4 regions of the Bradyrhizobium sp. USDA 4473 genome follow, and region 1 is predicted to be linked to each of the others. Evidence: predicted binding sites of a transcription regulator. Region 1 holds the regulator's gene; each other region holds the start of a gene.
What was found. The regulator LexA, encoded in region 1, represses DNA repair genes until DNA is damaged. The targets are predictions, from matches to a motif close to TGTTCNNNNTGTGTTCNG.

Region 1 (5,905 bases):
TCGGTTGCGTGTTTCGGTTCCGTTCCGCTAGTCGGGTGACTGCGGCATCCGCTAGCCTGCTGCCCGGCAGGGATCGCGAGCGGAATGGCGGAGCAGGGCACGACGCCGGGCGGCAAACGCGGCTACGCGGGGACGTGGCCGCCGCGGGCGGCTGCGCCGGTTGGCAGCTATCTTCCGGTACGTGCCAGTATCTGGCGGCCTTACGTCGAGACCTTGCGGCAATGGGCGCGCGCGGAAGCCGGCGCCGGACGGCTGTTGCCGTGGGTGCCGGTGGCGTTCGGCACCGGCATTGCGTTCTACTTCGCGGCAGAGCACGAGCCGGTGCTGCCGGTCGCGGCGAGCGTCGCGATCGCGCTCTGCCTGCTGGCGCTGCTGCTGCGGCGGCGCAGCGTGTTTCCCGCCGTCGTGATACTTGCTGCGGTCGCTGCGGGCTTTGCGATGGCGACATGGAAGACGGCGCGGATCGCCCACGGCGTGCTGGCGCGTCCGATATATTCCGTAGCGCTGACCGGCTTCGTCGAGACGCGCGATATCCGCGAGAAGACCGACCGCTTCGTGCTGCGCGTCGTATCGATGGAGAGCCAGCGCGAGGTGCCAAAACTCGAGCGCGTCAGGCTCTCGGTGAAGAAGGGCACCGCGCCCGACGTCGGCAGCTTCGTGGAATTGAAGGCGCGGCTGATGCCGCCGCTCGGGCCGCAACGTCCGGGCTCCTATGATTTCGGCCGCGACCTGTATTTCCAGGGCATCGGCGCCTCCGGCTTCGCGATGGGCGCGGTCAAGACCAGGGAGCCGCCGGCCGCCGGCGGCCTCGCGCTGCGCTATGCCGCCTTCATGCAGTGGCTGCGCGATGCCATCGACGCGCGGATCCGCACGACGCTCGACGGCGATCAGCGCGCGATCGCGACCGCCCTGCTGACCGGCCGGCGCGACGCGATCACGACGCCGGTCAACGATGCGATGTTCATCTCGGGGCTCGGCCATGTGCTGTCGATCTCCGGCTACCACATGGCCGTGGTCGCGGGCGTGGTGTTTTTCACGATCCGCGCGCTGCTGGCGCTGTTTCCGGCGCTGACGGCGGGATACCCGATCAAGAAATGGGCGGCGGCGGCTGCGCTCGTCGCCGCGGCGTTCTATCTGCTGCTGTCGGGAGCCGAGGTCGCGACCCAGCGATCGTTCTTCATGACGGCGGTGGTGCTGATCGCGGTGATGGTCGACCGCCGCGCCATCACCTTCCGCACGCTGGCGGTGGCGGCGCTGATCGTGCTCGCGATTGCGCCGGAGGCGCTGGTGCATCCGAGCTTCCAGATGTCGTTCGCCGCGACGCTCGGGCTGGTGGCGCTGGTGCAGATCGGGCTGCCGAACCTGCTGGCGTCGCCGGATCATTCGGCGACCGCGCGGGTTGCGCTGTGGGGCGGGCGCGAGCTGACGATGCTGATGCTGGCTTCCCTCGTGGCAGGGCTCGCGACGACGCCCTATGCCGCATTTCATTTCCATCGCGTGACGCCGTACGGACTGCTCGCCAACCTCGCGGCGATGCCGGTGGTGTCTGCGGTCGTGATGCCGGCCGGCCTGCTCGGGCTCGTAGCGATGCCGTTCGGCTTCGACGGCGTGTTCTGGGCGATCATGGGCTTTGGCATCGACTGGATGATCCTGGTGACGCAATGGGTCGCCGCGCTGCCCGGTGCGGTCGGCCGGATGGCGGCGTTCGGGATCGGGCCGCTGATCGCAGCCAGCGCGGGCCTGATCCTGCTCGGGCTGCTGCGCACGCCGCTGCGCTGGTCGGGCGCGGTGCTGCTGGTGGTGGCCTCGGTCTGGGCGCTCAGGGTGCCGCAGCCGGACGTGCTGATTTCCGCCGATGGCCGCAACGTCGCGGTGCGCGGCGGGGACGGGCGGTTGCATCTGATGCACAGCGCCAAGGATGCGTTTTTGGTCAAGGAGTGGCTGGCGGCGGACGCCGATGCGCGGACCGCCACTGATGCATCGCTCGGCGAGGGCGTCTCCTGCGATCCGAGCGGCTGCGTGGTCCAGGGGCCCGGCGGCGCCTTCGTCGCGCTGGCCAGCCGGCCGGAGGCGCTGGTGGATGATTGCGAGCGCGCGGCGCTGATCGTCACCGCCCGGCCGGCGCCGCGGGGCTGCGCGGCCTCGGTGGTCGACGCCGAGCGGCTGCGGCGTCACGGCGCGCTGGTGCTGCGGCGGACCAGTGACGGCTACGCCATCGATGCGGTCAAGCCCGGCGGGATCGACCGGCCATGGTCGCCTGCGGTTCCCGGCGACGGCGAGGCCGAGGCGACGCTCCGCGCCCCCGCCACCGCGCCACGGCCGGCCGTCGACGCCACGCCGGGGGAGAGCGATCTGCAGGGTGAGGATTAGCCGGGGTCTGGCGAGGGACCGGCCGGCAATTCGAACAGGCCGAGATGGTATTCGTCGGAATCGGGGCCGGCGTCGGGCTTCTTGACGAGGGTGAAGGACGCCTCGGGGAATTGCTGCCAGACCTTCAGGTCGTCAGCCGTCACCGTCAGCCAGCCGAACCGGAACATGTAGCGGCCCGGCTCCGTGACGCGTCCAGCCTTTTGCCATGTGACCTTTTCGACCACCGAGCAGGTTTCCGTAAGTGCACGTCCTCTGCGCCTGATGATGCGCCAAGGCGGCCGCCGACGGAAATCTCCTGCCGCGCCCCGGAACCCGACGTCCGGGGTCGCTCGAAATCGTTTCGGTCACTCGCCGCCGGGTCATCCTGCGGCGACGATGCGTTCAACCCAAAAACAGCGACGCAAATGCGGAGGGCCGCCGCTCCACAACCTTCGGCTTCTGCGCGACCGGCGGATGCAGTGCCGGCAATTGCAGCACGCTGACGCGCTGTCCCTCGACGAGCTGGGTCACCAGCACATGGCTGCCGTCGGGGAATTCGACCGCATCATGATGGCGATCCGGCACGTCGGGCTCGACTTCGTTGAACACGCCGACGCGGAAATTCAGCGTCTTGGTCCAGATCCAGCGGCTGTCGTAGCGAACGTTCTCGGCGAAAGCGAGCTCGGTGCCCGGCAGCATGCAGACCGCGACAGTCGGATCGTTCTCCGACGCAAAGCCGCGGGTCGACGTGCCGCGGAAGGTCGTGGTGATCAGCGTCTCTCCGACAATGGCGGGGCGCGATGCCACGGCGTGCAGACTATAGTCACACATCGGATGGCTCCTCAAATGGAGGTAGCGACCCGTGCCTCTCCTTGAGGCATAGGGCCTCTACCAGAGTGGACGATAGCGAACGAGTGTCAGCTCGTTTCTGGGCGATTGTACGACTCGCCCGAGACCGCCTCAATCACAAACACGCGACACTGCGTGAGAGGTATCGGAGCGCATCGAGCAGGCCGCATGCCGCGCTATCTTCCAAGGAACGATCCGATCTGTCGCTCGTTCCTCGCCGCCGCAAGTATTTGCCTCGCCGCCGCAACTATTTGCAATTCAGTACTTGCGATAGAGCCCGATCAGCTTGCCCTGGATGCGGACCCGGTTCGGCGGCAGGATGCGCACTTCATAGGCGGTGTTGGCCGGCTCCAGCGCGATCGAAGCGCCGCGGCGGCGGAAGCGCTTCAGGGTCGCTTCCTCCTCGTCGATCAGCGCCACCACGATGTCGCCGGTGTTGGCGACGTCGTTGCGCTGGATCAGCGCCATGTCGCCGTCGAGAATGCCGGCATCGACCATCGAGTCGCCGCGCACCTCCAGCGCATAATGCTCGCCGGAGCCGAGCATGTCGGGCGGCACGCTGATGGTGTGGCTGCGGGTCTGCAGCGCCTCGATCGGCGTACCGGCAGCGATCCGGCCCATGACCGGGACCGCGACCGGTCGATTGCCGTCATCCTCGGCGATCGGCGGTGTAGAGGTGCGCTTGCCGAGGGTGCCTTCGATGACGCTCGGGGTGAAGCCGCGTCGGCCGTTGCCGCCGCCGGCCGACAGCTCGGGCAGCTTGATGACTTCGATGGCGCGGGCGCGGTTGGGCAGGCGGCGGATGAAGCCGCGCTCCTCCAGCGCAGTGATCAGGCGGTGGATACCGGACTTCGAGCGCAGGTCGAGCGCATCCTTCATCTCGTCGAAGGAGGGCGGGACGCCGGCCTCTTTCAGACGTTCATTGATGAAACGCAGAAGTTCGTACTGTTTGCGCGTGAGCATCTCGAGTATTCCCCCGGTTGATAGCGTCGTTCGATTCCGAGACTCTTCGGTGGGATCTGCAGACCGGGCCTGACCAAGGGAGCATGGTGCTTGCTGCAAGCGCTCCTGGGCGGCCTCCCGATTGTAGACACCAGTACTCGAAACAAATCATGAACGGACACTATATGTTCGATATGTGTTCCGCAACCACTTAATTTCCGGTGAACACGCCCGGCGGCGCACAATCGCCGCGGTGAGAAAACCCTATTCGGGCAGCATCAGGATCTCGCATTCGCTGCCGGCGACGGCGGCCGGCGCAAACGGCGGACGCACGAGAAGTGCCCGTGCCGCAGCGAGATTCCCGAGCAGCGAAGAATCCTGCTGCATCACGGGCGTTGCGATCAGCGTGCCGTCGTCGCGCGTCTCGAGACGCGCGCGCAGATAGTCCTCGCGCTGGTCGTTGGCAGCGAGGTCGCGGCCGAGCAAAGCGGTCGCGCGGCGATGATGAATCGCTTTTCGGCCGCTCAGCGCCCGAATCAACGGCACCAGAAACAGGAAGGCGCAGACATAGGACGACACCGGATTGCCGGGCAGGCCGATCACCCGCATCGCCCCGAGCCGGCCATGCATCATCGGCTTGCCGGGCCGCATCGCGATCCGCCAGAACGCCATCGCGACGCCCTCGGCCTCCAGCGACCGCTTGACCAGGTCGTGGTCACCGACCGAGGCGCCGCCGGTCGTGATCAGGATGTCGGCTCCGGTGTCGCGGGCCCGGCGGATGCCGGCCGTGGTGGCCTCAACCGTATCGGCGGCAATCCCGAGATCGATGGTCTCGGCGCCTTCGGCACGCGCCAGCGCCCGCAGCGCATAGCCGTTGGAATAGACGATCTGGCCGGGTCCGGGCTGCGAGCCCGGCATCACCAGCTCGTCGCCGGTCGCCAGCACCGCGACCTTCGGCCGGCGATGCACGGCGACTTCCGGATGGTTCATGGCGGCGGCCAGCGACAGCGCGCGGTCGGAGAGGCGGCTGCCGGCGGCGAGCAGAACGTCACCCTCGCGGAAGTCGACACCGGCGGGGCGGATGTGCCGTCCAACGGCGGCAGCCTCGGTGATCGTGATGTGGTCGCCGTCGACGGCGGTGTCCTCCTGGATGATGACGGCGTCGGCGCCGTCGGGGATCACGCCGCCGGTGAAGATCCGCACCGCTTCGCCTGAGGCGACCGTGCGCTCGAACGGCCGGCCGGCGGCGACTTCGCCGATCACCTTGAGCCGCGCCTTCAGGTCAGCCGCATCGGCGGCGCGCACCGCATAGCCGTCCATCGCCGACATCGGCTGCGGCGGCTGGGTGCGCCGCGCGGCGAGGTCGCGTGCCAGGGTGCGGTGATAGGCGGCATCGAGCGCGACCATCTCCTCCGGCAGCGGTTCGGCGCCGGCCAGGACGGCGGACAGGGCATCGGCAACCGGCATCAGGGCCACGCTCGGAGCTCCTCAAGTCCAGGGTTCAAATACCGAGCGCGGTCAGCGCCCTTGCCACGTCATCCGTCGATGTCACGTGGACGGCATGAAGGCCGCGCGCCCGCGCGCCTTCGATATTGGCGGCCAGGTCGTCGAAGAACAGGATCCGCGACGCCGGCACGCCGATGGCTTTTACCACATGATCGTAGGCCGCGGCGTCGGGTTTCCGATAGCCGATGCTCGAGGACAGGAACACGGTGCGGAAATGGCTCAGCAACTCGGCGTGGACAACCGAGAAATGCGCGACATG
Region 2 (5,905 bases), 350 kb from region 1:
ATGATCTTTCCGGAAAACCGCTTCGCACTTTTCCGGATCATGCTTTAGTACTTGGCGACGATCGGGCCGCCGAAGTGATAGTTCACGCCGAACTGCACGCTGTGCAGGTTGAGGTCGCCGGAGGCAACGCCGAAGTAGGTCTCGCTGCCGAGGCTGCGATACAGGTACTCGCCCTTGATCGACCACTGCGGGGCGATGAACGCCTCGATGCCGGCGCCGACGGTCCAGCCGGAGTGGAAGTTGCTCTGCGAGACGGTGGCGCCGAGCGCGGTGACGCTGATCTCGTTGTCGACCCAGGCATAGCCGCCGGTGCCGTAGAACAGCACCTTGTCGACCGCGAAGCCGAAGCGGCCGCGCACGGTGCCGAGCGCGTCGATCTTGCTCTTCGCGGTGACGCCGAGCGCGCTGACCGACGCATCGACGTCAGCCCAGGCGCCGTCGGCCTCGAGGCCGTACACGATGTTGCCGGCCTGCCAGTTGTAGCCGATGGTGCCGCCGCCGAAGCCGCCTTCCATCTTCGGATTGCCGGAGTTCTCGCTGGCGTAACCGCCGAAGCCACCGATGTAGAAGCCGGTCCAGTTGGTGATCGCGACCGGCGGCGGAGCCTTCACGTAGGGGGCGCGCGCGCCGAGATCGGCGGCCATTGCCGGTGCAATTGCGCTGAGGGCAAACATGCCGGCCGAGGCCAGCAAAACATTCCTGATTTTCAAAGTCCAAATTCCCGTTTTTCTTGCCACATTTTCTTATTGTCCCCTTCAAACATTGAAGGGAGCGTCACAGCAGTGTCGCGTGACGATCACGTGTTTCTACATAGAAATCTCGGAAGTTGTGTATCCGTGAAACCACAATGCACGGAAAACAGCCGCGCCGTGTGCTTGCGCAACGAAAAGGCCGGCGCGAGGCCGGCCTTTATTTTGATGTGAACGCGCGCGTCGCGCGATCAACCGCAGCAGGCTCAGTATTTCGCTGCTACGACCGGGCTTGCGGCGTTGAAATGGTAATTGATGCCGAGCTTGACGGTGTGGAAGGTGTCTTTCCACTCCGAGCGATCGTTGAGCGCGGGCGTGTACTGGATCGGCGCAACCTTGCCGAGATCGATGTAGTTGTACTCGAGCTTGGCCGACCAGTTCGCGGCGAACATGTATTCGACGCCGGCGCCGAGGGTCCAGCCCCAGCGGGTGTCGCTGGCCGAGGCCGAGGGCGGCGCGAGGCCGGCATTGTAGCGATGCAGGATGTCGCCGACCGCAGCGCCGCCGCTGACGAACCACAGCGTGGCGCCGTCGGCGTAACCGAGCCGGCCCTTGATGTCGCCGAAGCTGCGCAGCTCGGTGTAGTAGGTGTCGAGCACGCTTGGCGGTCCGACATTGATCACGTTGGAGCGGCCGGTGATCGAGGCCCAATGGTAGGCGCCCTCGATGCCGAACACGGCAGGGCCGGCCTGGACGTTGTAGCCGATCACGCCGCCAATGAAGCCGCCGCCGGTGGTGTAGCTTTGCGTGCCGATGAACGTCGCATCGTTCGGAGCGCCGAGATAGGTCTCGCTGCTGGTGCCCCAGCCGCCGCCGCCCTGGGCGCCGAGATAGAAGCCGTTCCAGCTGGTCAGGGGCGCGGCAACCGCCGGCTGGGGGGCCTTTGCGGCAAGGTCAGCCGCCGACACGGACGAAACGCTGAGCACGGCGAGGCCGGCTGCACACAGAAGCTGCTTCATGGATCCATCCCGCTTCGATTCGATCATCGCAGGACAGGCTACCATTGCAGGTTGCAGATCGGGCGTAGCGCCCGCGCAACACCGGTAACATTTTGATTTTACTGTATATTTTACGATTTATTAGGATTTAACCATGTCGATTCGGGGGCGGGGCTCAACTCGCAACCGACCCCGGCAAACAGAAAGGCCGGCACAAGGCCGGCCTTTCGTGTCGATCCAATCCGTGTCGCGCAATCAATAGCGCGCAACCACCGGGCCGCCCCACTTGTAGTTCACGCGGACGGTGACGAGGTCGACGTCCTGGCGGTCGCGGATGGTGCTCAACAGCGCTCCACCGGGCGTGGTGAGGTTGTAGTTCTTGTCCTGCATGAACAGGTGGTCGTATTCGACACCAGCGGTCCAGTTCGGCGCGAAGCCGAACTCGATGCCGGCGCCGATGGTGCCGCCCCAGCGGGTGTCGCTGGCGCTGCCGGCGAGCACGCCGGTCGGCGTAACGAAGGTGCTGAAGCGATTGTCGGTCAGCGCCGCACCGCCCTTGGCGTAGAGCAGCACGTTGTTGACGGCGTAGCCGATCTGGCCGGTGAACAGGCCGAACGCGTCGATCTTGGTCTGGTTGGTGAACAGGCCCGGGAAGACCGCACTGCCGTTGCTGCCCTTCAGGTCAGCCCAGTCGCCCTGCGCTTCGAGGCCGAACACCCAGGCGCCGGCCTGCCAGCGATAGCCGATCTGGCCACCGGCGACGCCGCCGGTTGCGTCATGGCACCCGTCCGCACCGAAGGCACCGAGCGGGACCTGGTCCCAGCAATTGTGACTCGAGCCCCAGCCGCCGTTGGCGCCGATGTAGAAGCCGCTCCAGTCATAGACGGCAGCGATCATCGGCGGCGCCTTGGTGTACGGGCGCGCCGCGAGGTCGGCGGCCGCGGCAGGCGCAGCAAACGCAATCAGAGCAACCGTCCCGAGCAAAAACTTCTTCATCGTCAATCTCCCCAGCTCCCCGATCGGCTTCCAAAAGGTCCCGAAGCGCGATCCCAGACGCGAGCGCCCGTCCGTTGGTTGATAGCTATACGCCGATTCAACCGGAAAGCCCGTCTCCCAAATGCCACACTCGGGGAAGAAGTGCCGCCGGAATAAGGCGCTGATTTGTTTATTGTTTTTCTGACGTCGCGTCGCCGGCGGGCGGCTGGGAGCGAAACCGGCTGTCATATCATCGCCACGGACGGCCTCTACGGCTGGTTGTGGCGAACAAAACTGGAACATTCCCGGGCGGGATGCTATATCTGATTATCGTGGATAACCGTGCGACGGCGGAGGGCGCCAAGCCGCCGCCGGCGTATAGGGTCATCCACGACGCCTGCAATGTAAGTGGCGAAGGTTGAGAGTGGCGGCCGATGTCCGGACGCCCGGTTTTTGAGTGGAGATGATGCGATGGCAGGAAGCGTGAACAAGGTGATCCTGGTTGGAAACCTCGGCAAGGATCCGGAGATCCGGCGGACCCAGGACGGTCGTCCGATCGCCAATCTGTCCATCGCCACCTCGGAGACCTGGCGCGACAAGGGCACCGGCGAGCGCAAGGAAAAGACCGAGTGGCACCGCGTCGTGATCTTCAACGAGGGGCTCTGCAAGGTCGCCGAGCAGTACCTGAAGAAGGGCGCCAAGGTGTACATCGAGGGTCAGTTGCAGACCCGCAAATGGACCGACCAGAGCGGCGTCGAGAAGTACTCGACTGAAGTCGTGCTGCAGGGCTTCAACTCCAACCTCACCATGCTCGACGGGCGCGGCGGCGGCGGCAGCAGCTTCTCCGATGATGGCGGCAGCGATTTCGGCTCGTCCGGTCCGGTCAGCTCGGCGCCGCGCCGTGCGGTCGCCGCCGGCGGCGGCAGCCGCAACAGCGACATGGACGACGACATCCCGTTCTGAGCGCGCGCTCGGACACCGCGTCAGCCGCCGTTCCGTGACGATCAGTTGCCGAAACGGCGGTTCGATATGTCGCGACAGTTTCCTCATGTGAATTATGAAGATAACTTTCTAACGGCTTGCAGTGTTTCGCCCAGATGGCGGCGCTCAGAGCCGGTTCCCGCGACTTTGACACAGGTCAATGTGAATGGTATTTACATTGCCTGTGGCGAGCGAGGCTTTGCCGCGGATCATTTCGAGGGCCGCCATCATGAGCCTCGCGCCATTGCTCGACGCCGCGCCTGCGATCCCGCTCCATGCCTTTGCCGCCATGACCGCCTTCGTGCTCGGCTCCATCCAGCTTGCCGCGCCGAAGGGCACGCTGCCGCACCGGACGCTGGGTTGGATCTGGGTGATCCTGATGCTGGTGGTCGCCGGAAGCTCGTTCTGGATCCACCAGATCCGCCTGCTCGGGCCGTGGAGCCCGATCCATCTGCTGTCGATCTTCTCGCTGCTCATGCTGGTGCTCGGCGTCATGGCCGCGCGGCGTCACAACGTCCGCCGCCACAAATACACGATGATCGGCATCTTCTTCGGCGCGCTGGTCATTGCCGGGCTGTTCACGTTCATGCCCGGGCGGATCATGCATGCGGTGGTTTTTGGCCGCTGACGGGATTTGCGAATAGCGAATGGGGAGTGGCGAAGAGGGGATTCTCCACTCGCTATTCGCTACTCGCCATTCGCTTCTCGACCAAGCGGCCGTGGTCCCGCCGACCCACCCGTAAGTCCATGAAAAAACGAAGGGAAAAACGGCTTGCCGGAGCCGTGGAAGGGTGGTTATCAGGCCCCCGATGGGCTATATGATTCCCCAGTAGAACCGACCGGATTTCCCCTTTGTCCGATAACGACGACCACAAGCCCGGCGAGCCGCCGGGGCCCTCAGATATTCGTCCCGTTTCCATTCTCGACGAGATGAAGAAGTCCTACCTCGATTACGCGATGAGCGTGATCGTGTCGCGTGCGCTGCCCGATGCGCGCGACGGGCTCAAGCCGGTGCACCGGCGCATCCTCTACTCGATGCATGAGCAGGGACACACCCCGGACAAGAAATACGTCAAGTCCGCGCGCGTGGTCGGCGACGTGATCGGTAAATATCACCCGCACGGCGACCAGTCGATTTACGACGCGATGGTCCGCATGGCGCAGGATTTCTCCCTGCGTGTGCCGCTGATCGACGGCCAGGGCAATTTCGGTTCGATCGACGGCGATCCGCCGGCCGCCTATCGATATACCGAAGCGCGGCTGACGCGCGCGGCACTGGCCGTGCTCGCCGACATCGACATGGAGACCGTCGATTTCCAGCCGAACTACGACAATTCGGAGCAGGAGCCGTCGGTTCTGCCGGCCCGCTTTCCGAACCTTCTGGTCAACGGCGCCGGCGGCATCGCCGTCGGCATGGCGACCAACATCCCGCCGCACAATCTCGGCGAGGTGGTCGACGCCTGCGTCGCGCTGATCGATAATCCGGCGCTCACGATCGACGAGTTGATCGACATCATTCCCGGACCTGATTTCCCGACCGGCGGTGTCATCCTGGGCCGCCAGGGCATCCGCTCGGCCTATCATCTCGGCCGCGGCTCGATCGTGATGCGCGGCAAGGTGACGATCGACACCATCCGCAAGGACCGCGAAGCGATCATCATCTCCGAAATTCCCTATCAGGTGAACAAGGCGACGATGGTCGAGCGCATTGCCGACCTCGTGAAAGAGAAGAAGATTGAGGGCATCGGGGACCTGCGCGACGAGTCCGACCGCGACGGCTATCGCGTCGTGATCGAGCTGAAGCGCGAAGCGGTGCCCGATGTGGTGCTCAACCAGCTCTACCGCTTCACGCCGCTGCAGACCAATTTCCCCGCCAACATGCTGGCGCTGGATTCCGGCCGTCCGCAGACCATGAATCTGAAGGACCTGCTCAACATCTTCGTCGCGTTCCGCGAGCAGGTGGTGACAAGGCGGACCAAGTTCCTGCTCGGCAAGGCCCGCGACCGCGCCCACATCCTGGTCGGCCTTGCGATCGCGGTCGCAAACATCGACGAGATCATCCGCGTCATCCGGACCTCGCCCGATCCGAACACCGCGCGCGAGGCCCTGATGTCGCGCGACTGGCCGGCGCGCGACGTCGAGGCGATGATCACGCTGATCGACGATCCCCGGCATCGCATCAACGAGGACGGCACGCTGCGGCTGTCGATGGAGCAGGCGAGGGCGATCCTCGACCTCCGGCTGCAACGCTTGACCGCGCTC
Region 3 (5,905 bases), 2.2 Mb from region 1:
GCGCCGCAGCGTTACGTGGCCGATGGATTCCGGGCTCATCGCTGCGCGATGCCCCGGAATGACGGCAGGGCATGAGGCGAGCCTACAACTCCAGCTCCCAGGTCTCGCCAACCAGGTCGACGCCAAAGCTGTGGTGCTTCTCTTCCTTCACCTTGCGGAATCCGGCGCGGGCGTAGATGCCGCGCGCGGCGACCAGGATGCTCTGGGTCCATAGCGTCATCTTCTTGTAACCCATCTCGCGGGCGGCGCGGATGCATTGCTCGACCAGCGCGCGACCGACGCCAAGTCCGCGCGCCTCCTCCTCGACCAGCAACAGCCGCAGCTTGGCGACCCGGTCGCCGCCGTTGACCAGGAAGATCGAGCCGGCCGGCTCGCCATCGACCTCGGCGATCCAGCAATGCTCGCGGGCCGGATCGAACGACCGGATGAATTGCGCGCAGATCTCGGCCACCAGTGCCTCGTAGCTGATGTCCCAGCCATATTCGTCTGCATAGGCGCGTCCCTGCCGCGAAATGACCCAGCCGATGTCGCCGACGCGATGGCTGCGCAGCAGGAAGCCGGCCGGCTTGTTCGCCGGCGGCTCCATCGCGCGCTCGATCGTGCCCATCGCGCGCACCACGGCGGCGCGGCGCTTGCCGTCGATCCGCTTCAACAGAGCGCCGACCTCGCTGCGCGAGCGGCGCTCGAGGTCCGCGGCGGCGGCGCGGCCCTTGGCGGTGAGCGCCACCTGATTGACGCGCCGGTCGGCCCTCGACGGTTTGCGTGTCACGATCTGACGGCGTTGCAGCGCCGCCAGCATGCGGCTGACGAAGCCGGGATCGAGGTCGAGATCGCGCACCAGATCGGTCGCGATGCAGTCGGGGCGATGCGCGAGCTCGTAGATGATGCGGGCTTCCTGCAGCGTGAACGGGGAATGCAGCAGCTTCGGCTCGATGATGCCGAGCTTGCGGGTATAGAACCGGCTGAAGCCGCGCACCGCGGCGACCTGGCTCGCAAGCGAGCCGTCTTGGGAGTTTGATCTCATCAAGCAGATTATTTGACGCAATCAAATAAATCGCAAGAGCCGTCCGCGAGGCGCTACGCCACCATAATCCGGCTGCGCAGCATGGTGCGCGAGGAACGGCCGAGCCGGCGCAGCAGCCGCGCCTCGGAGCGGCGGGCGTCGGGCCGGTAGCCGCCGATCCGCTCGTAATGCTCGCGCGCGATCAGGAGGCCCTGTTCGGCCGAGGGCCCGGTGATCATGCGGGCGACGAATTTGAGGCCGTCGCGCAGGCCGGGGTCGGTGTAGGGCGCGCGGGCGTAGCGGAAGATGCCGGCGCGGTCCTTGCCGCTGGCCGCCACCATCTGGATGAACTGGGTGGTCTCCTCGATCCAGCCGGCATCGAGCACCGCGCCCGGATGCAGGAACATCAGCCAGGGCGAGCGGGCCTGCTTCGCACCGGCGGCCAGCGCCGCGGCGCGCGTGCCCTCGAACCGCAGGAAGCCGCAGCCGGCCACGTCGGCGACGCGCTCCATCACGTCGCTATTGGTGCGGTCGACCAGCAGCACCTCGCGGACGACGCCGGCGGCCGCGCCCGGCACCAGCGCCGCCAATGTGGCGACCGCGGTGCGCTCGATGCCATCGGTTGGAATGATCACGCTCAGCATGATTTGAGGCTTCGGTGGCTCAAACGGTTCTGGAAACTCCGGCCGTGTTATCACCTTGTCATATTCAAAGCAGCCTGTTCGCTTGCAGAATTTTGCAGCAAGGTTCTGTGGAATTTCTCGATTCATGTTCTTGATTTGTTCTCACGCTATGCTAGCTTCACAGCATGAGCCGAGCATCCTCTCATGCCCTCAAGCACCCGCCGGTAACGGCGCCCTCCGATAACCCGGCGGGTGCACCTTCACCTGTCCCTGCCCCTTTTCCCGAGCTTGCGGTCGCAATCGAGCGCGAGCGGCGGCGCGGCCGCGGCGCGCAGTCCAACGCCAGCGGACGTTACGAGGCCGAGGCGAGGGTTGCGTTCGACGACGGCTGGCAGAGCCTCGACGACCTGCCACCATTTACCACCAGCGTGGCGCTCGACAGCTCGCGCAAGGTGATCACCCGCAACGACTCGCCCGATATCGGCTTCGACCGCTCGATCAATCCCTATCGTGGCTGCGAGCACGGCTGCGTCTACTGCTTCGCGCGGCCGACCCACGCCTATCTCGGCCTGTCGCCGGGGCTCGACTTCGAGTCGAAGCTGTTTGCCAAGCCGGACGCGCCCGCGCTGCTCGAGAAGGAGCTGACGGCGCCCGACTATGAGGCGCGGATGATCGCGATCGGCACCAACACCGATCCCTATCAGCCGATCGAGCGCGACCGGAAAATCATGCGCGGCATCCTCGAGGTGCTGGAGCGCGCCGGGCATCCGGTCGGCATCGTCACCAAGTCGGCGCTGGTGACCCGCGACATCGATATCCTGGCGCGGATGGCCAAGCGCAATCTCGCCAAGGTGGCGCTGTCGGTGACGACGCTCGACCCCAAACTCGCCCGCACCATGGAGCCGCGCGCCTCGACCCCGCCGAAGCGGCTCGAGGCGATCAAGCGGCTCGCGGAGGCCGGCATCCCGACCACGGTGATGGTCGCGCCCGTGATCCCGGCGCTGAACGACTCCGAGATCGAGCGCATCCTCGACGCCGCCGTGCATGCCGGCGCCAAGGAAGCAAGCTACGTGCTGCTGCGGCTGCCGCTCGAGGTCCGCGATCTCTTCCGCGAATGGCTGATGGCCAACTATCCCGACCGTTACCGCCACGTTTTCACGCTGATCCGCGACATGCGCGGCGGCCGCGACTACGACTCGCAATGGGGCACGCGGATGAAGGGCACTGGCCCGATGGCCTGGATGATCGGCCGCCGCTTCGAGATCGCCTGCGAAAAGCTCGGCCTCAACAAGCGGCGCACCAAGCTGACAACCGATCACTTCGCCAAGCCGAAGCGCAACGGGCAGCAGCTCAGTTTGTTCTAGGCGGGCCGCCGTAGCCCGGATGCAGCGCAGCGAAATCCGGGTTCTTATATCGGTGGCGAGTTTTCCCGGATTGCGCTTCGCTGCATCCGGGCTACGAAGATAACAGTGAGTGCAACGATGACTAACGCCCCGACCGCGCGCTTCACCGTCCTCACGCTCGGCGTCAGCGACATGCGCGCCAGCATCGCCTTTTACGAGTCCCTCGGCTTCACCAGGAAGATGCGCGCGACCGGCGAGGAGGTCGCCTTCTTCGAGACCGGCGCCACCGTGCTCGGGTTGTTCCCGTGGCATCTGCTCGCGACCGATGCCGGGCTGCCGGATCAGCCGCGGCCGGTCGCCTTCCGCGGCGTCGCGATCGCCTGGAACTGCAACGACGATGCCGAGGTCGATCGGGTGATGGCGTTCGCGCTGTCGAAAGGCGCCACATTGCTGAAGCCGGCGCAGCCGACCAGCTATGGCGGTTATTGCGGTTATTTCGGCGATCCCGATGGCCACGCCTGGGAAGTGGTGCGCGCGCCGGGCTTCGAGGTTCGCGATGACGGGCTGGTGTCAATTCCGGACTAGCAACGGCCGACTTGAATAACGGGGACGGGCGGCCGGTTCCCGGTTGCGTCACCGGGCTTGCTTGATCACGATCCCACGCATGATTCGGGACAAATCCAAGAGCGCATCAAAGACCTCGTCGAAGAAGGCGCCGGCCAAGTCGGCCGGGCCGGCCAAGCGCGTCGTCGCCGTGACCCGGCCGACCTTCCGGCGCGAGCGCGCGCTGATCAAGAGCGGCGTCTGGCCGGTCGCCGGCTGCGACGAGGCCGGGCGCGGTCCGCTGGCAGGGCCCGTGGTGGCCGCCGCCGTCGTGCTCGATCCCGCGCGCGTTCCAAAGGGTCTCGACGATTCCAAGCGGCTGACCGCGGAGCGCCGCGAGGAGCTGTTCGAGGAGATCTGCGCCACCGCTGCGTTCTCGGTCGCAGTGGCCTCGCCGGCGCGAATCGACCGCGACAACATCCTGCGCGCTTCGCTGTGGGCGCTGGCGCGCGCGGTGCACGCGCTGCCGGAAATGCCGAAGCACGTCTTCGTCGACGGCCGCGACAAGCTCGCCACGCCCTGCGGCTGCGACGCCGTGATCGGCGGCGACGGCATCGTGGCCTCGATCGCAGCCGCCTCGATCATCGCCAAGGTGACGCGCGACCGCCTGATGTGCGCGCTGGCGCTGGATTGTCCCGGCTACGGCTTCGAGCAACACAAGGGCTATGCGGTCCCCGAGCACCTCGAGGCGCTGGACCGGCTCGGGCCGAGCAGCCATCACCGCAGCTTCTTCGCCCCGGTCGTCGCGGCGCGGCTGAAGCATTTTCCGGTGCCGGGCGAGCCCGACCTGTTCACGGTGGATGCGGAGAGCGAAGCCGTTTCATCCGAAGCGGCGTAAAGGGGCGACGGCGCCGATCATCTCCGCTGTCATCCCCGCGTATGCGGGGATCCAGTATTCCAGAGGCAGTCGTTTTCGATCGAGAGGTCGCGGCGTACTGGATGCCCACTCGCGGGGCATGACGGCTGTGTGTGGCTTTGCACCGCCGACTCATCCGGCGCCGGTTGCCTCCACCGCCGTCGCCGTTTATCAAAACCCTCCGGATCAGATGACGCCGCTGACATGGTGGCAGGGGCATTTCAGGCGTTTCATGCGGTTTACCTCCCTGGTTGTCGAACTGATCCGCGCCCGGCCGCGCCTCGTGGTGTGGGTCGTGGTGCTGGTGCAGGCCGCGATCTGGCTGCTGCTGCCGCTGATCTTCTACGGCAGCCCGCCCGGCAATCTCGCCACTATCCTGGCCTTCGGCCGCGAGTATCAGGTCGGCACCGACATGGGGCCGCCGCTGGCATTCTGGCTTGCTGACATCGCCTTCCGTGCCGCCGGCAATCACGTGTTCGGCGTCTATCTGCTGGCGCAAGTCTGCGAGATCGCCACCTTCATCGCCTTTTATAGGCTGGCGCGCGCCATCGTCGGCGGCCCGCAGGGCGTGCTGGCGGTCTTGCTGTCGATGACGGAGGTGGTGTTCTCCTCGCCGAGCGTCGAGTTCGGTCCGCTGATCCTGGCACGTCCGCTGTGGGCGCTGCTGCTGCTGCATTCCTGGCAGTTGATCGGGCAGAACCGGCGCAGCGCCTGGTTCGCCTGGTCGATCGATTGCGGCCTGCTGCTGCTGACGACGCCGGCGGCGATCGGCATGATCCTGCTCGTGGTCGGCTTTGCGCTGGCGACCGAGCGCGGGCGGCGCACGCTGCGCGCGGTCGATCCGCTCTATGCGCTCTTGGTCGTCATCGTGCTGGTGCTGCCCTATCTGATCTGGCTGGTCCGCGCCGACGCGCTGGTGCTGCCGGCCTTGCCTGGGATCGCCGATCTCAGGGAACGCGCGCTGCGCTGGGGCGTCGTGCTCGGCGGGCTGATCGTGGCGACGGCCGCGATCGCGGTGCTCGCGATCCTCAATTCGCGCTGGTTCGCCCGCGCCGCCGAGGATGCGCCGATCATCTACCGTCCGCGGGTCAGCCCGCTGGCGCAGCAATTCGTCTATTTCTTCGCGTTTGCGCCGGCGATTTTGAGCAGCTTCGTCTCCGGCCTGTTCGATCTCGACCGCACCTTCGGCGGCGCCGGCGTGGCGCTGTTGATGTCGGGGCTCGCCGCCGTCGTCGCGACCGGCGACCTGATCCCGCTCAGGCGGCAGCGCCTGTTGCGTTCGGTGTGGGCCTTCGCGGTCGCGGCGCCTGCCGCCGCGGCGCTGGCGGCGGCGTTGTTCCTGCCGTGGATCAGCGCCACGGAGGCGCCGACCTCGCTGCCGGCAGCCGCGATCGGCCGCTTCTTCGACGACAGCTACGAGCGCCGCACCAACCAGCGCCTGCGCGCGGTCGCCGGCGATCCCGAGATTGCCAGCCTG
Region 4 (5,905 bases), 5.3 Mb from region 1:
ACCCGTCAGCCGGTAGTACAGTTGATCGCTGCCGGGCACCGGGCCGCCGAGATCGAAGCTGCCCTGGTAGCGATCGTAAGTGCCGGCCTGCAGCTGCACCTCGCCGAACGGCGTCAGGGTCGGCCGCTTGGTGGTGACATCCACGATGCCTCCGGGCGAACCGAGACCGTAGAGGCCCGAGGCCGGACCACGCAGGATCGACGCGCTGTCGAGACCGTATGGCTCGATCTTCGGGATCGCGAAGTTGCCGCCGCCCTGGCGCAGGCCGTCGCGATAGATTCCGGTATAGGTCGCATCGAAACCGCGGATGTAGAAACTGTCGAACCTCGGATCGTAGCCGAACGCCGTGGTCGTCACGCCGGGCGTGTAGTTGACGGCGTCCTTGAGGGTCTGAACGTTGCGATCCCGGAGCTCCTTCTGGGTCACGACCGAAAGCGACTGCGGCGTTTCGATCAGCGCAGTGTTGGTCTTGGTGCCGGCGCTGCTGCCGGTTGCGACGTAACCGGTCGTCGTACCGATATTGCCTGCGGTGCCCTGCGAGCGCGGCGCCTGGCTCTGGCCGGGTGTCGCAACACGGCTGCGTCGGCTCGCCGCGACCGCGCGCGAAGACCTGGTGCTCTGACTGGAAGCCGCCGCAGCGCGCTTCTTCGGCGCACCGGGCTGCTCCACTGTCACGGCCGGAAGCACGTTGGCATTGTTTTGTGGAGGACTGGTCTGCGCCTGAGCACTGGCGACGTTCGCACCCGCTGCTCCAAGCATCACCGAACCAAGAAACGCTGCATTGATCGCAGCCGTTGATCCAAGCAAGCCGCGCTTGCTTCGATACCAAATCATTCCCACCGAACAAATCCCCACACGCCCAGACTGATCTCGATCGAGGCGCACCTTCCTCATGCCGCGACATCGATTGCGGCGGACTTCTATCGATGGGGTGCGCGAAATTCCACACGCGCAAAATAGAATTGCTTGAAGCGCACACGATGCGAAACACTGGAACGATTCAAGATGTACGCATTTGAACGATTCAAAACGACACGTTGTCGCAGCGAGCTTGCAGCGAATGCGACGCGCGTCGTCGCTCGAACGCGAAACGCGCAGCCGATCGCTCAATGATGTCGCATCCCGTCGACGTCATCGCGCCAAGGAGCGCACGAACGCGCGGCGGTGAACCGTCATCCTGAGAGAGTGCGATTGTATTCAATGTCGTCCTGCGAAAGCCCATTACCCAAATCGCTTGCTGTCGTGCGACGCTGGGCCACTACGCGCTCTCAATCGAATTCGGTGGTTATGAGCTTTCGCCAGGACGACGGCGTGGGAGGCCGCTCGCTACAAGTTCCCATACCGTCATCCTGAAGGTGCGCGCGGAGCCTGTCATCGGGCCGCGCTCTGCGCGGACCCGGTGGCGCTCCTCAGGGGAGGGATCGGATGGATTGCACACCCCCCTCAGCACAAGATTGCTCCGCAATTCTCGTCGCGAACTGCTAGCAACGAGGGAGATGCGAAGTGCAACAACCACTCGGCATCAGGGGTCGTAGGCGCGCAACCGAATGCGCGGCGCCCTACTTCTGCTTGGGCAGGAGGCTCTTCAGCTTTTCCATGTCCTTGACGTTCATCTTCATGCCGCCGGGCATGATGATGTCACCGGGCTTCTGGTCGGCCTTGCAGGCGCCGAGCCATTTCGCCTCGATGGTCATCGTGGTGTCGCGGGCGCCGGCCGCACCGCCCTCGGCATGCGAGGTGCTCTTCACTGTGTAGGCGGAATTGAAATCGCCGACGATCTCGGCATGGCTCTGCATCGACATGCCGGCGACGCTGCACACGCTGTCGCTGACATAGCCGGTCGCGGTCTTCTGGACGTCCTGCTTGGAGCAGACCTCCTTGGCCATCGGCGAGGCCGCGGCGCTCATCTCCTTGTCGGTGGTCTCGTCGGTGCAGTGCTGCATGGTGATTTCCGGCATCGGCCCGCCAGTGCGCACCATTTTCATCTCCCACAGCCCGGCCTTGCGAATCGGCAGGTCGACGGCACTTGCCGCGCCAGCGGACAGGACGAGGCATACAGCAGAACCAATCAAGGCAAGCTGTCGGGTCATGCGGTCGGCTCCCGGCTGAACGATCGGAGGATTTAAGGGCGCGCTCAGTAGAGCGCGCGTACCGGCCTTTCGGCGGTGCCATACGGCACCCAGCGACAGGCGAAGGAGATGTAGCCGCCCGGGTAGCGCTGCACTGCCAGGAACTTGACCACCTTGCCGTAGGAGGCGCAGTGGTCGACGGCGAGTTGCCGGGCATCGGTCTGGGCCGCCAGCGAATAGGCGATGATACCGCCGGTATCATTGCCCTTGAACGGCGGCACCGGCTGCAGCCAATCGGCTTGCGCCGGACCAACGGCCAGCATCCCGCTAACGGCAACCAGGCACGCGGCCAATTTCGTTCGCATCGCAGACTCCATTTCGCTTGAGGCCCAACATAGAGTGCGCCGGCGACCGTGAAAAGAACGAGCCGGCAGCCGGAAGTGGACTTCTCGACAGGTGTTGCCGCGCTGCACTTGACCTCGCCGGGGCTTCGCGGCACCGTCCGCCGCATCGGATAATCGGGTGGATTCCCATGCGCAACCTGTTCAACTCCCGCAACAAACTAGGCCGCACGCTTGGCCTCGGCGCCGCACTCGTGGCCGGCACGCTGGCTTTCGGGGGCACGGCGCAGGCCGCCAATCCGTTCGAACTGAATTTCTGGCTGTCGGGCCCGCGCTATGACGGCAATGTCGCCCCCTGCGAAAAGGCCCTGGCGACCATCAGCGATCAATTCCACGAGAAGGAAGCCACCTTCTGGAATTCGCCGCTGGTCATCACCGGCTTCAGCCGGATCCACGAAACCGCCTTCCGCCCCTGGCAGTCCGACAATATCCCGCGCCGCTATTGCTCGGGCGATGCGCTGCTGAGCGACGGCAAGGTGCGCAAGGTGCACTATTCGATCATCGAGGACGGCGGCTTTGCCGGCATCGACCAGGGCGTCGAATGGTGTGTCGCCGGGCTCGACCGCAACTGGGCCTACAACCCGTCGTGCAAGGCCGCCCGGCCCTGATAGCCCGACCAGATTGCTGAAACAGAAGCCGCCGCCATCAAAGCCGGCGGCTTTTGTTCTTGAAATGTTCCAAATGCCTGTTAGGCTGCGGGACGATCGCGTGAGGGGGAGCGTTTGATGCCTCGGTTGGACACAATTTCCCGATTCCTGATTTCCGCTGTCGTTGCTCTCTGTGGCGCGGTTGGGGCTTCGGCCCAGGATCGCCGCCAGAACGCGCCCGGCGAATTCGATTTCTATGTGCTGTCGCTGTCATGGTCGCCTTCGTTCTGCGAGGCGGCGAGCGAGCGGGGCAACAATGGCCGCGGGACCCAGGCACAGTGTGGCGGCCGGCCCTACTCCTTCGTGGTGCACGGGCTGTGGCCGCAATATGAACGTGGCTTCCCGGAATACTGCCAGCGGCCCTCGCCGCGGCTGGCCCGCAACATCATGACCTCGATGCTCGACCTGATGCCGGCGCCCGGGCTGATCTACAACGAGTGGGACAAGCACGGCACCTGCTCCGGCCTCGGCGAGCGCGCCTATTTCGAAGCGATCCGCAAGGCCCGCGCCGCGGTGAAGATCCCCGAGGAATTCCTGCAATTGACGGAACCGAAGACGATCGCGCCCGACGAGTTGGAGACGGCCTTCATCAAGGCCAATCCCGGACTCAGCAACTCCGCGATCTCGGTGACCTGCGACAGCCGGCGCCTCAGCGAGGTGCGGATCTGCCTCAGCAAGGATCTGCAATTCCGCTCCTGCGAGGAAATCGATCGCCGCGCCTGCCGCCGCGATCAGGTGCTGATGCCGCCGGTGCGCGGCGGCTGATCCCTCCCCGTCATGGCCGGGCGGAGGCGCGCCGCGCAGCGTCCGCGCTGACTGTTCCGGCCATTCTCGCCCTCGCGAATCCGGCAAGATCAGGCGTCGATGCCCGCGACAAGCCCGGGCATGACGAAGTACAACATGCGCATCCCTCTCGGAGCGCAGCGCGATAACCGCATGAACTACCGCCACGCCTTTCATGCCGGCAACTTTGCCGATGTTATCAAGCACATCGTGCTGGTGCGGATGCTGACCTATCTGCAGGAGAAGCAGGCGCCGTTCCGTGTCATCGACAGCCATGCCGGCGCCGGCCTCTATGACCTGACATCGAGCGAAGCCGAGCGCGGCGGCGAATGGCTCAGCGGCATCGCGCGGTTGATGCAGGCGCGACTCTCCGACAAGGCGCTGCCGTTGATCGCGCCCTATCTCGACATCGTCAGGGCATTCAATCCGCGCGGCGAGTTGAAAGCCTATCCCGGCTCGCCGCTGATCGCGCGGGCGCTGCTGCGCCCTCAGGATCGTCTCACGGCCTGCGAGATCGAACCGACCGCACGCAAGCAACTGATCGACGCGTTGCGGCGTGATGCGCAGGCGCGCGTCGTCGATCTCGACGGCTGGACCGCGTTGCCAGCATTCGTGCCGCCGAACGAGCGGCGTGGCCTGGTGCTGATCGATCCGCCATTCGAAGCGAAGGACGAGTTCGAGCGGCTGGCCCGCGCTTTCACGGAGGCGTTCGCGAAGTGGCCGACCGGTGCATATCTTTTGTGGTACCCCGTAAAAACCCGGAGGGCCACCGACGAGCTCGCGCGCAGCGTGGCTGCTGCTGCAATGAGCAGCCGACCTGCCGGAAAATGCTTGCGTCTGGAATTCAGTGTGGCGCCGCAAGAAGCGGGCGCAGGCCTCGTTTCCACCGGCCTTTTGATAGTGAATCCGCCGTGGACGCTCGCGGGCGAGCTGAAGATCATCCTGCCCGAACTCGAGAAGCCGCTCGGTCAAGGCGGCGCGGCGCGCTTCAAACTAGAGACGCCTAAAGCTTGATCGAAAAGCACCCACTGAAAAGTTCGATTTTGAGCATAGGCAATTTGCGCGGAACCGTATTATGCTCATCCTGTTACGACTGGCTTTACGTTCCGCTTCCGCGAATGGTTGCGGCGGAGTGACAAGGCCGAAATAAAATCCAGGCAGACCGGCGGCGTGACGCCGGCCTGCTCAGGTGGCCAAGCTTCCGACAAGCGAATGTCGGTCAACCGCTACGCGACGTGCGCGTAGCGGTGGAGCAATACGGGGGAGGAGTTTTCCCGATGGCCATGACTGGGACAGTCAAGTTCTTCAACGGAGAGCGTGGCTACGGCTTCATCAAGCCTGATGATGGCGGCCGCGATGTGTTCGTTCACATCACCGCTGTCGAGCGGGCAGGATTGAAGGACCTGACTGAAGGACAACGCATTACGTTCGAGGTTGAGCCGGACAAGAAGGGCAAGGGCCCGAAGGCGGTCAACCTGGTGGTTTCATGATGAGCGCTCGCGGTGCGCGGCTCGTGATGACCACCGACTGAAGCGTTGCGTGTGAGTTGACTGCGGAGCGCGCGGCGCGCGCTCGCTGCATGACCACCCTGCATGATGCGGACGCGACTGGCCGTGCCGCACGCTCAAAGCGTGCGGCCGGCTGGTCGGCTTCGCGAACGGGGCGGCGTGCATGCTGCTGCGCGCAATATGCAGATCGTCGGCACAAAGAAAAACCCGGCCGCGCAGGGCGCAGCCGGGAGTTGATGGTCGACGTCTTCTTGTTCTCAGAAGTGATAGTTGATGCCGGCGCGAACCAGGCTGAAGCTGTAGCCGTTCGACGCGCCGCCGGTGATGGTGAAGTTGCTGTTGGCGAGATCGACATAGAGATACTCGATCTTGGCGCTCCAATGCGGGGCGAAGCCCATTTCGGCGCCGGCGCCGACGGTGAAGCCCGCGTTGGTGTGGGACTCCGTGATGCCGAAGGTTTCGCCGCGCAGTTCGCCGAAGGCGAGACCGCCGGTGGC

Region 2: a site for LexA is predicted at 2,947-2,964, ahead of ACVW17_RS28145 (single-stranded DNA-binding protein). Genes of this name have one in related genera too.
Region 3: a site for LexA is predicted at 1,773-1,790, ahead of ACVW17_RS36505 (PA0069 family radical SAM protein). Genes of this name have one in related genera too.
Region 4: a site for LexA is predicted at 3,133-3,150, ahead of ACVW17_RS01470 (ribonuclease T2 family protein). Genes of this name have one in related genera too.

Annotation. Positions count from the first base shown of each region.
Region 1 covers NZ_JBSSGE010000001.1:5,590,681-5,596,585, forward strand. Annotated here, with positions in the region: gene ACVW17_RS26385 (ComEC/Rec2 family competence protein) at 85-2,370, shown strand; gene ACVW17_RS26390 (hypothetical protein) at 2,367-2,594, opposite strand; gene ACVW17_RS26395 (hypothetical protein) at 2,752-3,180, opposite strand; gene lexA (transcriptional repressor LexA) at 3,457-4,161, opposite strand; gene ACVW17_RS26405 (molybdopterin molybdotransferase MoeA) at 4,405-5,616, opposite strand; gene ACVW17_RS26410 (HAD family hydrolase) at 5,642-5,905, opposite strand, start outside.
Region 2 covers NZ_JBSSGE010000001.1:5,944,086-5,949,990, reverse strand. Annotated here, with positions in the region: gene ACVW17_RS28160 (outer membrane protein) at 45-704, opposite strand; gene ACVW17_RS28155 (outer membrane protein) at 956-1,708, opposite strand; gene ACVW17_RS28150 (outer membrane protein) at 1,943-2,683, opposite strand; gene ACVW17_RS28145 (single-stranded DNA-binding protein) at 3,134-3,625, shown strand; gene ACVW17_RS28140 (DUF2306 domain-containing protein) at 3,873-4,271, shown strand; gene gyrA (DNA gyrase subunit A) at 4,496-5,905, shown strand, end outside.
Region 3 covers NZ_JBSSGE010000001.1:7,791,638-7,797,542, reverse strand. Annotated here, with positions in the region: gene ACVW17_RS36515 (bifunctional helix-turn-helix transcriptional regulator/GNAT family N-acetyltransferase) at 83-1,024, opposite strand; gene ACVW17_RS36510 (glycosyl transferase) at 1,078-1,647, opposite strand; gene ACVW17_RS36505 (PA0069 family radical SAM protein) at 1,812-2,990, shown strand; gene ACVW17_RS36500 (VOC family protein) at 3,108-3,554, shown strand; gene ACVW17_RS36495 (ribonuclease HII) at 3,634-4,410, shown strand; gene ACVW17_RS36490 (glycosyltransferase family 39 protein) at 4,661-5,905, shown strand, end outside.
Region 4 covers NZ_JBSSGE010000001.1:303,633-309,537, forward strand. Annotated here, with positions in the region: gene ACVW17_RS01450 (TonB-dependent siderophore receptor) at 1-834, opposite strand, end outside; gene ACVW17_RS01455 (DUF3617 domain-containing protein) at 1,560-2,090, opposite strand; gene ACVW17_RS01460 (hypothetical protein) at 2,135-2,434, opposite strand; gene ACVW17_RS01465 (hypothetical protein) at 2,602-3,078, shown strand; gene ACVW17_RS01470 (ribonuclease T2 family protein) at 3,196-3,882, shown strand; gene ACVW17_RS01475 (23S rRNA (adenine(2030)-N(6))-methyltransferase RlmJ) at 4,054-4,914, shown strand; gene ACVW17_RS01480 (cold-shock protein) at 5,178-5,390, shown strand; gene ACVW17_RS01485 (outer membrane protein) at 5,666-5,905, opposite strand, start outside.